Regions from separate parts of the Microbacterium sp. M3 genome, predicted to be linked through region 2. Evidence: predicted binding sites of a transcription regulator. Region 2 holds the regulator's gene; each other region holds the start of a gene.
The links. The regulator HrcA, encoded in region 2, represses chaperone genes, less so after heat shock. The targets are predictions, from matches to a motif close to TTNGCACTCGNNNNNNNCGAGTGCNAA.
Positions count from the first base shown of each region.

Region 1: a site for HrcA is predicted at 1,701-1,727, ahead of groL (chaperonin GroEL). Genes of this name have one in related genera too.
Region 3: a site for HrcA is predicted at 2,522-2,548, ahead of groES (co-chaperone GroES). Genes of this name have one in related genera too.

Region 1 is NZ_JAWTZT010000001.1:346,524-350,759, forward strand. Features, by position in the region: gene groL (chaperonin GroEL) at 45-1,664, opposite strand; gene R8Z57_RS01535 (cold-shock protein) at 1,851-2,051, opposite strand; gene R8Z57_RS01540 (LytR C-terminal domain-containing protein) at 2,219-2,764, opposite strand; gene R8Z57_RS01545 (DUF3263 domain-containing protein) at 2,882-3,130, opposite strand; gene R8Z57_RS01550 (DUF2332 domain-containing protein) at 3,140-4,147, opposite strand.
Region 2 is NZ_JAWTZT010000002.1:572,897-577,132, forward strand. Features, by position in the region: gene R8Z57_RS08005 (HIT domain-containing protein) at 1-53, opposite strand, end outside; gene R8Z57_RS08010 (16S rRNA (uracil(1498)-N(3))-methyltransferase) at 138-875, opposite strand; gene dnaJ (molecular chaperone DnaJ) at 879-1,991, opposite strand; gene hrcA (heat-inducible transcriptional repressor HrcA) at 2,041-3,087, opposite strand; gene hemW (radical SAM family heme chaperone HemW) at 3,234-4,236, opposite strand, start outside.
Region 3 is NZ_JAWTZT010000004.1:457,966-462,201, forward strand. Features, by position in the region: gene tsaD (tRNA (adenosine(37)-N6)-threonylcarbamoyltransferase complex transferase subunit TsaD) at 1-601, shown strand, start outside; gene R8Z57_RS14295 (hypothetical protein) at 598-1,221, shown strand; gene R8Z57_RS14300 (THUMP-like domain-containing protein) at 1,225-2,424, opposite strand; gene groES (co-chaperone GroES) at 2,629-2,925, shown strand; gene rarD (EamA family transporter RarD) at 3,136-4,056, shown strand.

The sequences.
Region 1 (4,236 bases), on a different contig from region 2:
AGGGGCCGTTCTGTGAACGCGTTACGCGGTCGTGGAGTTCTGGATCAGAAGTCCATGCCACCGGTCGGGTCGCCGGCGGGAGCCGCGACCTTCTCGGGCTTGTCGGCGACGACGGCCTCGGTCGTGAGGAACAGGCCGGCGATCGACGCGGCGTTCTGCAGCGCCGAACGGGTCACCTTGGCGGGGTCGATGATGCCCTGCGCGAACAGGTCGCCGTACTCGCCCGAAGCGGCGTTGAGGCCGTGGCCCGCCGGGAGCTCCGAGACCTTGTTCGCCACGACGCCCGGCTCGAGACCGGCGTTGAGGGCGATCTGCTTCAGCGGAGCCTCGATCGCGACGCGCACGATGTTCGCGCCGGTCGCCTCGTCACCCGACAGCTCGAGGGCGTCGAGCGCCTTCTTGCCGGACTGGATGAGCGCGACGCCACCACCGGGGACGATGCCCTCCTCGACGGCCGCCTTCGCGTTGCGCACGGCGTCCTCGATGCGGTGCTTGCGCTCCTTGAGCTCGACCTCGGTGGCCGCACCCGCCTTGATGACGGCGACGCCGCCGGCGAGCTTGGCGAGGCGCTCCTGCAGCTTCTCGCGGTCGTAGTCGCTGTCGGTGTTGTCGATCTCGCGACGGATCTGGGTCACGCGGCCGTCGATGGCGGCGGCGTCGCCGGCACCCTCGACGATCGTGGTCTCGTCCTTGGTGACGATGACCTTGCGCGCACGGCCGAGCAGGTCGAGGGTGGCGTTCTCGAGCTTGAGACCGACCTCCTCGGTGATGACCTGGCCGCCGGTGAGGATCGCGATGTCCTGCAGCTGCGCCTTGCGACGGTCGCCGAAGCCGGGAGCCTTGACGGCGACCGACTTGAAGATGCCGCGGATCTTGTTGAGCACCAGGGTCGCCAGCGCCTCACCCTCGACGTCCTCGGCGATGATGACGAGCTCCTTGCCGTCCTGGATCACCTTGTCGACGACGGGCAGAAGGTCCTTGATGTTCGAGATCTTCTGGTTCGCGATGAGGATGTACGGGTCCTCGAAGACGGCCTCCTGGCGCTCCGGGTCCGTGACGAAGTAGGGGTTGATGTAGCCCTTGTCGAAGCGCATGCCCTCGGTGAGCTCGAGCTCGGTACCGAACGTCTGCGACTCCTCGACGGTGACGACGCCCTCCTTGCCGACCTTGTCGATGGCCTCGGCGATGAGCTGGCCGATCTCCGGGTCAGCGGCCGAGATCGACGCGGTCGCGGCGATCTGGTCCTTGGACTCGACCTCCTTGGCGCCCTCGAGCAGCTCGGCGGTGATGGCCGTGACGGCCTTCTCGATGCCGCGCTTGAGCGAGATGGGGTCGGCGCCGGCCGCGACGTTGCGCAGGCCCTCGCGCACGAGCGCCTGGGCGAGGACGGTGGCGGTGGTGGTGCCGTCACCGGCGACGTCGTCGGTCTTCTTGGCGACCTCCTTGACGAGCTCCGCGCCGATCTTCTCGTACGGGTCGTCCAGCTCGATCTCCTTGGCGATCGAGACACCGTCGTTCGTGATCGTGGGGGCGCCCCACTTCTTCTCGAGCACGACGTTGCGACCGCGCGGGCCGAGCGTCACCTTGACGGCGTCGGCCAGCGTGTTGAGGCCGCGCTCGAGGCCGCGACGGGCCTCCTCGTCGAAAGCGATGATCTTTGCCATGTGTGTGTCGTCCCTCCGGAACGTTGGCTTGGGGTGTTAGCACTCAACAAACGCGAGTGCTAAATCATTCTGGCACTCGACCCTATCGAGTGCAAGCCGCGGGAGGGATGCCGGAACACGAAGAAACGGGATGCCCCGAGGCATCCCGTCTCTTCATCGGTCGGCGTCTGGCGCCGGATCGCGCGATCAGACGACGCGCACCGACTCGGCCTGCGGGCCCTTCTGCCCGGAGCCGACCGTGAACTCGACCGTCTGCCCCTCTTCGAGCACGCGGAACCCCGTCATGTCGATGTTCGAGTAGTGGACGAAGACGTCCTGGCCGTCGGCGACGGTGATGAAGCCGAAGCCCTTCTCGGCGTTGAACCATTTGACGGTGCCCTGGGTCATGCGTATCTCCTGTAGCCGGCATTGCAGGGCTTCATCGTATTCAGGCGCGATTGCGGCTCCGGCGACTTTCGTCACTTGTTGACACGCAGGCACTCAACTGTTTACCCCCGCGAAACACGGGCCGTCCGCCCGCGTGCGGGCGTGCCCGACCAGGGGTCGAGCGGGCGCTACCCGGCGGTGGCGCGGTCGGTGCCGATCACCACGGTCAGCTGCGGCACGTCGGGCGAGCTCGGCGGATACGCGTCGCTCTGCTCGATCGCGGCACCGCCGATGACCCCCGCGAGTCCGGCAGCCGCGGCCTCGTCGGCGGGGTCCGCATAGAAGACCGTCGTGGTCGGGAACTCCTGGCCCGCCTCACCGGCGGTGACCTTCTCGTCGCTCCACCCGGCCGCGACGACGACGTCCTTCATCTGCGTCGCGAGTCCCTGTTCCGTCGTGGCGTTGAGGATCACCACGTCGTAGTCGGCGTCGATCACCGGCGCCACCTCGGCGGTGGGCGTCGGCGTCGGGGTGGGAGTCGGTGCGAGCTCGATCCGCCCGGAGGCGATGAGCGTCCCGAAGATGCCGATCGCGATGAGCACGATGGTCGCGAGCGCCGCCCACAGCAGCACGACCCAGCCGCGCATGCGCGGGTTCTCCGCGCGGTGCGCGCCGACCCGGTCCGTCTCCGGGACGTCGTCGAAGCGATCCCTGGGGTAGGTGGTGGTCGGCACCCGATGATGTTACCCGCCGAAGCCCGCGCGGCCCGTGTGCCGCAGCGGTGCGTCCGGAGGCGCCCGCATCGGCACGAGCGGGGCCCCGCACCGCCCCGGGGCGCGCGGAAGAAGGCGTCAGCGCACGTCGGCGGCGCGGTCCGCGCGCTCGCGTACCCGGGCGTCGCGGAGGCGGCGCAGCCGCTTCACGAGCATGGGGTCGTGCTGCTGCGCCTCGGCGGTGTCGATGAGCCGGCCGAGCAGCTGGTAGTACCGCGCCGGCGACAGCCCGAGGTCCGCGCGGATCGCCTCCTCCTTCGCCCCCGCGTGCCGGCGCCATTCGGCCTCGAAGTCGAGGATGGCGCGGTCGCGGTCGGTCAGGGGCACGTGCACACGCTAGTGCGCGGCATCCGTCTTCCCCGCGCGCGACGCGCGCCAATGCACGAACGAGCCGAGCGGATCGACGGCGGCGAGCGCTGCGCCGTCCCTGGCGAGCGCGAAACCGCCCCACGCCTCGGCGTCGACCGACGGCACGCCCTCGTGGAGGCCCGGCGGGTCGATGGTGATCCACACCGCGTCGAGTGCGGTGACAGCGGCGATCACACGCTCCCGGCCCGCGCGCGGGACGTGCGGCAGGACGCCCGGGGTGGTGACCACCAGCGTCGCATCGGGCGGCGCGAGGGCGGCGGTCCGGCGCAGCACCTCCGGGTCGGAGGCATCGCCGGCGATCAGGAGCGGCGGATCGACCGCGGCGATGTCGAGCGCCGCTGCGATGCGCTCGACGCGCCCTCTCTCCCCCGGCCACACCAGGCTCTCGAGGAACCGCCGGTCGTCGGGGTCGGCGGCGTCGAGCGGCGCGAGGTCGATGCCGGCGCGCCACACCACCTCCGGCATCCGCAGCGGCGCGTCACCGGTCACGTCGCACTCGAGCACGACCGCCGAGGGCCCTGTCGCCGGGTCGAGCCCGACGACGGACGCGCCTCGGCGGTACCGGTACGAGTAGCGGTCGGGGAAGAGGCAGAGACCGGCGCTCGCCCCCAGCTCGAGCAGGGCGAGCGGTCCGTCGATCGTCGCGAGGCCGGGAAGGAGTGCCGCGCACCGCTGCGGCTCGTTGGTCTGCAGACGGCGGACGGATCCCTCGGCGACCAGGTCGTCGGCCTGCGCGCGCACCCAGGTGGCCCAGGCGGGGAAGGGCGCCTCGGGGGCGCCCAGCATGCGCGACACCGCGAACACCAGCGGGGGCTGGCGCCGGGAGGCCGGGATGCGCGCGAGGATCCTCGCGAGATCCGGGTCGGCGGCGACGCCCGCGGCCCACTCCTCGTACAGCGGCGACCGCCCGGGCGCCTCGTCGCGGGCGAAGCGCGCGTACCGCTCGACGACCGCGGCCTCGTCCTCCCCGTCCACGTTGCCATCCTCCCGCACCCCGGCAGCGCCCTGCAGAACCCAGGGCAGCAGCCGATCGCGCCGCCACCGGCCGAGGGGGCGCGGGGCTG
Region 2 (4,236 bases):
TCGGACGGGATCTCCCCGTTGCGGATACGCGTGAAGATCGAGGGTTCGCTCATGCGGGCAAGTCTACCGACGGGTCCGTGCGCCGGGCCCGGCACTCGCGACGCGCGCGGGGTCGGTCGCCGCGGACGGGATTCCCGTCACCACCGCCCGAGTGCCGTGCTGACCACGGCCAGAGCGGCGGGGCCGGCGGTCGACGTGCGCAGCACGGTGTCGCCGAGCCGTACCTGCCGTGCGCCCGCCTCGCCGAGCAGAGCCAGCTCCTCGGGCGCGATGCCGCCCTCGGGACCGACGACGAGCACGATGTCCCGCGGATCGGCCGGGTCCAGCGTCAGGGCGCTCAGCGGCTCGCTCGCCGCCGGCTCCAGGACGAGGACGACGGATGCCGCAGCCCGGCGCACCAGGCCGGCCGTCGTGGTGAGCTCGGCCACCTCGGGGAGGAAGGCGCGGTGCGCCTGCTTCGCAGCCTCCCGTGCGATCGACGCCCATCGCGCCCGCCCCTTGGCGGCTTTGGCCGCGTCCCACCGCGACACGCTGCGTGCCGACTGCCAGGGGACGATCTCGTCGACACCCAGCTCGGTCGCGGTCTGGACGGCCAGCTCGTCGCGATCACCCTTGGCGAGCGCCTGCACCAGAACGATCCGGGGCGCGGGAGGCGGGGCATCCGTCCGCTCCCGGATGCGCACGACGACCTCGCGCGGCGCCACCGACTCCACCTCGCCGGTGAGCCAGGCGCCCGCACCGTCGCCGACGGTGACTTCCTCCCCCACGCGCACCCGGCGCACGGTCGCGGCGTGGTGGGCCTCGGCGCCCGTCAGGGTGACGGCGTCGCCCTCGATCGCGTGGACGGGTTCTTCGAGGAGGAAGTGCAGCGGCACGGGTCAGCCGTTCCGGAACCGGTCGCGGAGCTTCGCGAACAGGCCCTGGTGGAATTCCGCCAGCCGGGGCGCCGGCGCCTTCGTGCGCTTCGCGAACTCCTCGATGAGGGCGCGCTGCTTGTGATCCAGGCGCGTCGGCGTGACGACGTGCACGCCGACGCGCAGGTCGCCGCGCTGCGAGCCGCGGAGGGGCGTGATGCCGCGGCCCTTGATCGTGAGCACGTCACCGGCCTGCACGCCCGGGCGCACCTCGAGCTCGACGGGACCGTCGAGCGACTCGATCGTGGTCGTCGCACCGAGGATCGCGTCGGGCATCGAGACCTCGAGGGTCGCCAGAAGGTCGTCGCCTTCGCGGCTGAACACCTCGTGGGGCGACACCGTGACCTCGATGTACAGGTCGCCGTTGGGGCCGCCGGCCGGGCCCACCTCGCCGGAGCCGGGCAGCTGCAGGCGCAGGCCGGTCTCGACGCCGGCGGGGATGTCGAGCGACACCGTCCGCCGGGCGCGGACGCGGCCCTGACCCTGGCACGTCGCGCACGGGTACGGGATCGTGGTGCCGTAGCCCTGGCAGACGTTGCAGGGCTGCGACGTGACGACGTTGCCGAGCAGGCTGCGGACCTGGCGCTGGACGTTGCCGGTGCCGTGACAGATCTCGCACGTCACCGGGCCGGTGCCGGGCTGACAGCAAGACCCCTGACAGGTCTCGCACAGCACCGCCGTGTCGACGTCGATGTCGCGGTGCGTGCCGAACACGACGTCGCCGAGCTCGAGCGTCACGCGGACGAGGGCGTCCTGACCCCGCTCGCGCCGCGAGCGGGGCCGTCCACCGCGCGAACCGCCGGCTGCGCCGAAGAACGTCTCGAAGATGTCGTTGAAGCCGCCGAAGCCGCCGGCCCCGCCGAACGGCGACTCGCCGCCGCCCATGTCGTAGCGGGCGCGCTGCTCGGGATCGCTCAGCACGTCGTACGCGTGCGTCACGAGCTTGAACCGCTCGGAGGCGTCCTCACCCGGGTTGACGTCCGGGTGCAGCTGCCGGGCCAGGCGCCGGTACGCCTTCTTGATCTCGTCGGGGGTGGCGTCGCGTGCGACGCCGAGGACCTCGTAATGGTCAGCCACTTTCGCCTTCCTGCCGCGGCGGGCCGCGGGATCGTAGATGCGCGTCCGCTCAGCGGGAGCTGTCGTCCTGCTCGAGCATGCGCGTGAGATAACGCGCGACGGCTCGCACCGCCGCGAGGTTCGTGGGGTAGTCCATGCGGGTCGGACCGAGCACGCCGACGCGGGCCAGTGATCCGGTGCCGTCGTAGTCGCTCGCCACGACCGAGGCTTCACCGAGTCCGAACGCGTCGTTCTCCCGGCCGATGCTGGCCGAGAGCCCCTGCTCGTCAGCGACCATCTCGCCCATCAGCCGCAGCAGCGTGACCTGCTCCTCGATCGCCTCGAGGAGCGGGTAGATGCTTCCGCGGAAGTCCGCCTCGCGACGCGCGAGGTTCGCGCTGCCGGCCATGACCAGCTTGTCCTGGCGGAACTCCTCCAGCTCCTCGGCAACGGCACGGACGATCTCATCGGTGGCGCGCTCGTGGGCGGGCGCGGGGGTCTGGGCGGCGGGTGCGTCGAGCCGGTCGGCGATGCGCTGCAGCCCCTCTCGCACCGGTCGGCCGACGAGGACGGTGCCGAGCTCGGCGCGGATGCGTGCGAGGTCGGCGTCGTCGAATTCCTCGCCCACGAACGTCAAGCGCTGCGACACGCGCCCGGTGTCGGTGACGACGATCACGAGCATCCGCCCGCCGCCGAGCTGCACGAGCTCGACGTGCGTGACCGTCGCGCGCGCGAACGAGGGGTACTGGACGATGGCGACCTGGCCGGTGAGCTGGGTCAGTGCCCGGACGGTGCGCACCAGCACGTCGTCGAGATCTCCCGGGCCCTCCAGGAACGACGCGATCGCCGCGCGCTGAGCCGGCGACAGCGGGCGCAGCTCGGCGAGGTGATCGACGAAGACCCGGTAGCCCTTGTCGGTGGGGATGCGCCCCGAGGAGGTGTGCGGCGCGGCGATGAGCTCCTCGTCCTCCAGGAGCGCCATGTCGTTGCGGATCGTCGCCGCAGAAACGCCGAACGCGTGCCGCTCGACGATCGCCTTGCTGCCGACCGGCTCACGCGTGTCGACGTAATCCTGGACGATCGCCCGCAGCACCTGCAGTCCCCGCTCGCTGACCATCCCGCCTCCTCACGCTGCGTGGCATCTGGCGCCGTCTGGCACTCGCATGACTGGAGTGCCAATTCTATCCGATGGCTCCGTCAGGATCGCCGAACGGCCACGCGGCTCGCCGTGTCGCGGCAGGCCGCGGCCGCAGCCGCCGGCGCTCAGTCGGTGAGGGCGCGGACCACGGCGTCGGCCAGCAGCCGGCCCCGCAGCGTGAGGACGACCCGGCCGCGCACGGCCGCGGGACCGTCGATCAGCCCGTCGGCGATGAGCGCCGCCACCGCGCGGCGGCCGTCGGGGTGCAGTTCGGCGATCGGCAGGCCCTCGCGGATGCGCGAACGCAGCAGCACGCTCTCGAGCGCCCGGGCCGCGGCATCCGGGATCTCCCGTCCGGCAGCCGGCGACTCGCCGCTCGCGAGCCGCTGTGCGTACGCGGCGGGGTGCTTGACGTTCCAGAAGCGCACACCGCCGACGTGACTGTGGGCACCCGGCCCGAAGCCCCACCAGTCGGTCCCCGTCCAGTACGCGAGGTTGTGGCGGGAGCGGTGCATCTCTCCTCGAGACCAGTTCGAGACCTCGTACCACTCGAAGCCCGCGGCGGCGAGGAGCTCGTCGGCGAGCTCGTACATGTCGGCCTGCAGGTCGTCGTCGGGCGCGGCGACCTCGCCCCGGCGGATCTGGCGCGCGAGCTTCGTGCCGTCCTCGATGATGAGCGCGTAGGCCGAGACGTGGTCGGAGTCCAGTTCCAAGGCCGCATCGAGCGACGCGCGCCAGTCCGAGAGCGATTCGCCGGGCGCGCCGTAGATGAGGTCGACGCTGACGTCGAGTCCGGCGGCGCGTGCCGCCGCGACGGCGGTGCGGACATTGTCGGGATCGTGGGTGCGGTCGAGGGCGGCGAGCACGTGCGGGACGGCCGACTGCATGCCGATGGACAGCCGGGTGACACCGGATGCCGCGAGCTCGGCCGCGACGGCGGGCGTCACAGTGTCGGGGTTGGCCTCGACCGTGATCTCGGCGCCCTCGCTGACTCCGAACGTCTCGCGGACCCCGTCGAGCATGCGGCCGAGATCGCCGGGCGGCAGGAGCGTCGGAGTGCCGCCGCCGAAGAACACGGTCTTCGCCGGCCGGTTGCCCCCCGCGCGCGCGAGCACGCCCGCCGCGAGC
Region 3 (4,236 bases), on a different contig from region 2:
CGACGTCGAGCTCCTCGGCGAGACCATGGACGACGCCGCGGGGGAGGCCTTCGACAAGGTCGCGCGCCTGCTCGGGCTGCCGTACCCCGGCGGGCCCGAGATCGACCGGGCCGCGGCATCCGGCGACCCGAAGGCGATCGCCTTCCCGCGCGGGCTGTCGCGCGCCAGCGACATGGCGAAGCACCGCTACGACTTCTCGTTCTCGGGCCTCAAGACCGCCGTCGCACGCTGGGTCGAGCAGCGCCAGGCCGCCGGTGAGGACGTGCCCGTCGCCGACGTCGCCGCCGGCTTCCGCGAGGCCGTCGTCGACGTGCTCGTGACGAAGGCGCTCGCCGCCTGCCGCGACCACGGGGTGCCGCGCCTGCTGCTCGGCGGCGGCGTCATCGCCAACCGCCGCCTGCGCGACGTGGCCCTCGAGCGCGCCGCCGCCGAGGGTGTGACGGTGCGCATCCCGCCGTTGTCGCTGTGCACCGACAACGGCGCCATGATCGCCGCCCTCGCGTCGGAGCTCATCATGTCGGGCCGCCCGCCGTCGACGCTCGGCTTCGGCGCCGACTCGACGCTGCCGGTCACCGAGATCCAGGTGGCGGGGTCGGCATGACGGACGAGCGGATGCCGCAGCCCGCCGATTCGCCGACCGCCGAGCCGGTGCGGCCGGACGACGCCGACGACCGGGCTGCTGCCGCGACCACACCCGGCGGTGAAGCAGGTCCACGGCCGGCCGCGGCTGCCGCGCCGCCGGTCCCGCCCGCCCTCGCACAGCCGGTCCCGCCCGCGCCGGCGGCAGGTCCGCGGGTCGAAGCGGCGTCGCCGGACGTCGACCTCGCGCAGGACGCCTCGCCGCTGCCCGGCGCGCATCGCGGCGGGTTCCAGCGGCTGCCCACCGCGCCCGTCGCTGTCACCGTGGAGTCGGCCCCGTCCGAGCCCGGCGGCGAGTTCACGCCCGACGCGACCTCGTGGGACGACTCGGACTCGGACTTCTCGCGCGGCCTCGGGGGATGGGCGCTCGCGTTCGCGATCATCGGGCTGCTCGTGTCGCTGTTCGTCGGATGGGGCTTCCCGATCGGCCTCGTGGCCATCGTGACGGCGATCATCGCCCTGCGCCGGCCGCAGGAGAGCCGCGCGGTCGCCGTGTGGGCGATCGTGCTGGGCACCGTCTCGATCCTGTACAGCGCGGGCTGGCTGCTGTTCGCGGCCTACCGCGCGAACCTCTTCGGCTGACCGTCAGACGCGCTCGGCGAGGATCGCCGTCCGCCGCGTTCCGATCCGCGTGAGGATCAGGGTCGCGGTCTCCGGTCCCCGCAGCTTCAGGCGCGTGCGCAGCGTCGCCGGGTCGACGTCGACACCGCGCTTCTTGATCTCCAGCCGCCCGATGTCGCGCTCGCGGAGCGCCTTGCCGAGAGCCTTCTCATCAGCGGGCAGCGTCTCGCGCACGCGGAACGTCTGGACGAACGGCGAGGTGAGCGCGGCGTCCGACGTGAGGTAGGCGATGTGCTCGTCGAGCATGCCGGCCTCCAGCGAGCGCGCCACGTCGCCGATGAGCCGCGCGCGGATCACCGCACCGTCGGGCTCGTGCAGGTAGGCGCCGAGGTCGCGCACCGGCTCGTCCGCGGCATCCGTCTCGGCGGTGATCTCGTGAGCGCGCGCCGCGGCCCCGTCGCCGCGGATGACCAGCGCGGCCCGGCGCACGCCCGCACGCGCCAGCGCGCCCGACCACAGCACGAGTTCGACCGTCGATCCGTCGGCGCTCACCCACTGCGCCTCGACGTCGTCGGGGATGAGGTCGCGGTCGAGGCCGGGCCCGAGCTTCACGCCCACCGGCATGCGGCGGGCGAGGTCGAACACCCAGTCCAGCGACGGCGACCAGTCGCCGGGGCGCGTGCGGGTGGTCTCGCCGTGCCCCGCGGTGCGGCGTGCAGGGTCGAGCCAGACGGCGTCGACGCCCCGGAGGTCGGTGTCTTCCGCGGTGCCGTGGCGCACCTCGACGTCGGCGCCGAAGGGCGCGAGATTGAAGGCGGCGATGCCGGCGGTCACCTCGTCGGCATCGACGGCCGTGACGCGCACGCCGAGGCCCGCGAGTCCGAGGGCGTCCCCGCCGATGCCGCAGCCGAGATCGGCGACGTGTGTGAGGCCCGCGTCGCGGAACCGCGCCGCGTGCCGTGCCGCGATCGGAAGCCGGGTCGCCTGTTCGAGCCCGGCGCGCGTGAACAGCATGCGCTCGGCGAGGTCGCCGAACTTGGTGCGCGCCCGCGTGCGCAGCCGCGCCTGTCCGACCACCGCCGAGACGAGGTCGGGGGAGTGGCCGTCTCGGCGCAGCCGCGTCACCGCGCGCGCGACGTCGTCGGACGACTCCACCGGAGGCATCGCGTCGAGCAGCCGGAGGCCTTCGGGCGTCAGGAGCGCGGTGAGCTCGGCGATCTCCATCCCGCCAGCCTAGGCGGCTCCTGCGAAGCCGTCGCCCGCCCCGGCCAGCGAGGCGCGCGCGACGCCGCGGCCTCGATTCGACTCCCGGCGCAACGGGCTGGCACTCACGTTGCGTGAGTGCCAGCCCGTTGCCTAGACTGGCGTAAGCACTCTCAATGTCAGAGTGCTAACGAGTCTTCAGTCTCAAGAAAGAAGAGGTAGACCGTGTCGGTTTCCATCAAGCCGCTCGAGGACCGCATCGTCATCAAGCAGGTCGAGGCCGAGCAGACCACGTCCAGCGGTCTGGTCATCCCCGACACCGCCAAGGAGAAGCCCCAGGAGGGCGAGGTCGTGGCGGTGGGCCCCGGCCGCATCGACGACAACGGCAACCGCATCCCGCTCGACGTCGCCGTCGGCGACCGCGTGATCTACAGCAAGTACGGCGGCACCGAGGTCAAGTTCGGCGGCGACGAGTTCCTCGTCCTGTCGGCTCGCGACGTCCTGGCGGTCGTCGTCCGCTGAGTTCTGCGCACCGCGTGACCGAGAGGGTCGGATGCCTCGGCATCCGGCCCTCTCGTCATGTCCGGGCGCTCGGACCGCCGCCGCCGTCGCCGGGCGTAGGCTGACCCGGTGAGTCCCGAGCAGTCCCCTTCCCCCGAACGCGGCACGGTGGACGGGCTCGACGACTCGACCGCCCTCGACCTGGGCGTCACCACGACCGGGAGCCGCGGCATCCGTCTCGCCGCCGCCGAAGCGCGCGAACGCACGCTCGGCGGCATCTACACCTTCTCGGCGTACCTGCTGTGGGGCTTCCTGCCGCTGTACTTCCTGCTGCTCGACCCCACGGGGCCGTGGGAGCTGGTGGCGTGGCGCATCCTCCTGTCGCTGGCGTTCTGCGCCCTGCTGCTCACCGTGACGCGCACGTGGCCGCGGCTGGCGGCGATCTTCCGGCAGCCGAAGGTGCTGGGCCTGACCGTCATCGCGGGTCTTCTGATCTACGTCAACTGGCAGGTCTTCATCTACGGGGCGCTGAGCGGCCACGTCATCGAGACGAGCCTCGGCTACTTCATCAACCCGATCGCCACCGTTCTCCTCGCCGTGCTCGTGCTGCGCGAGCGGCTGCGCGCCACGCAGTGGGTGGCGATCGGCGTCGCCGCCTGCGCCGTGCTCGTCATCATGATCGGGTACGGCGCCTTCCCGTGGATCGCGCTCACGCTCGCGGCGTCGTTCGGTCTGTACGGCCTGGTCAAGAAGAAGGTCGGCCCGTCGGTCGACGCGGTGAGCGGCCTGACGCTCGAGACCATGTGGCTGACGCCGATCGCCGTCGTCGTGCTCATCGTCGTCGGCGCCACCCAGGGCCTGACCATGGGGGCGGACGGCTGGGAGCACGCGGTGCTGCTCAGTCTCGCCGGCATCGTGACCGCGATCCCGCTGCTGCTCTTCGCGGCCGGCGCGCGCCGGGTCTCGCTCACGACCATCGGGCTGCTGCAGTTCGTCGCGCCGATCCTGCAGTTCATCATCGGGGTGTGGGTGCTGCAAGAGCCCATGCCGCTCGAGCGCTGGATCGGGTTCGGCCTGGTGTGGGTCGCGCTGATCATCCTCACCGTGGACTCGGTGGTGCACGCGCGCCGTTCGCGCGTCGCAGCGTCCTGACGCACGGCGCGGGCCCGTGCGGTGGCACTGCCGGCGACTTATCCACAGCGGCACGCCGTCGTGCGGCGATGGAATTGCCCGCCGACCACGCTTTTCAAGCTGTTACAGATCGTTAACGAAAGGCAACATTGGCGAGCCTCGACGGCGATTAGGTTTAGTGCACTGGGTCGGCGCCCGAGC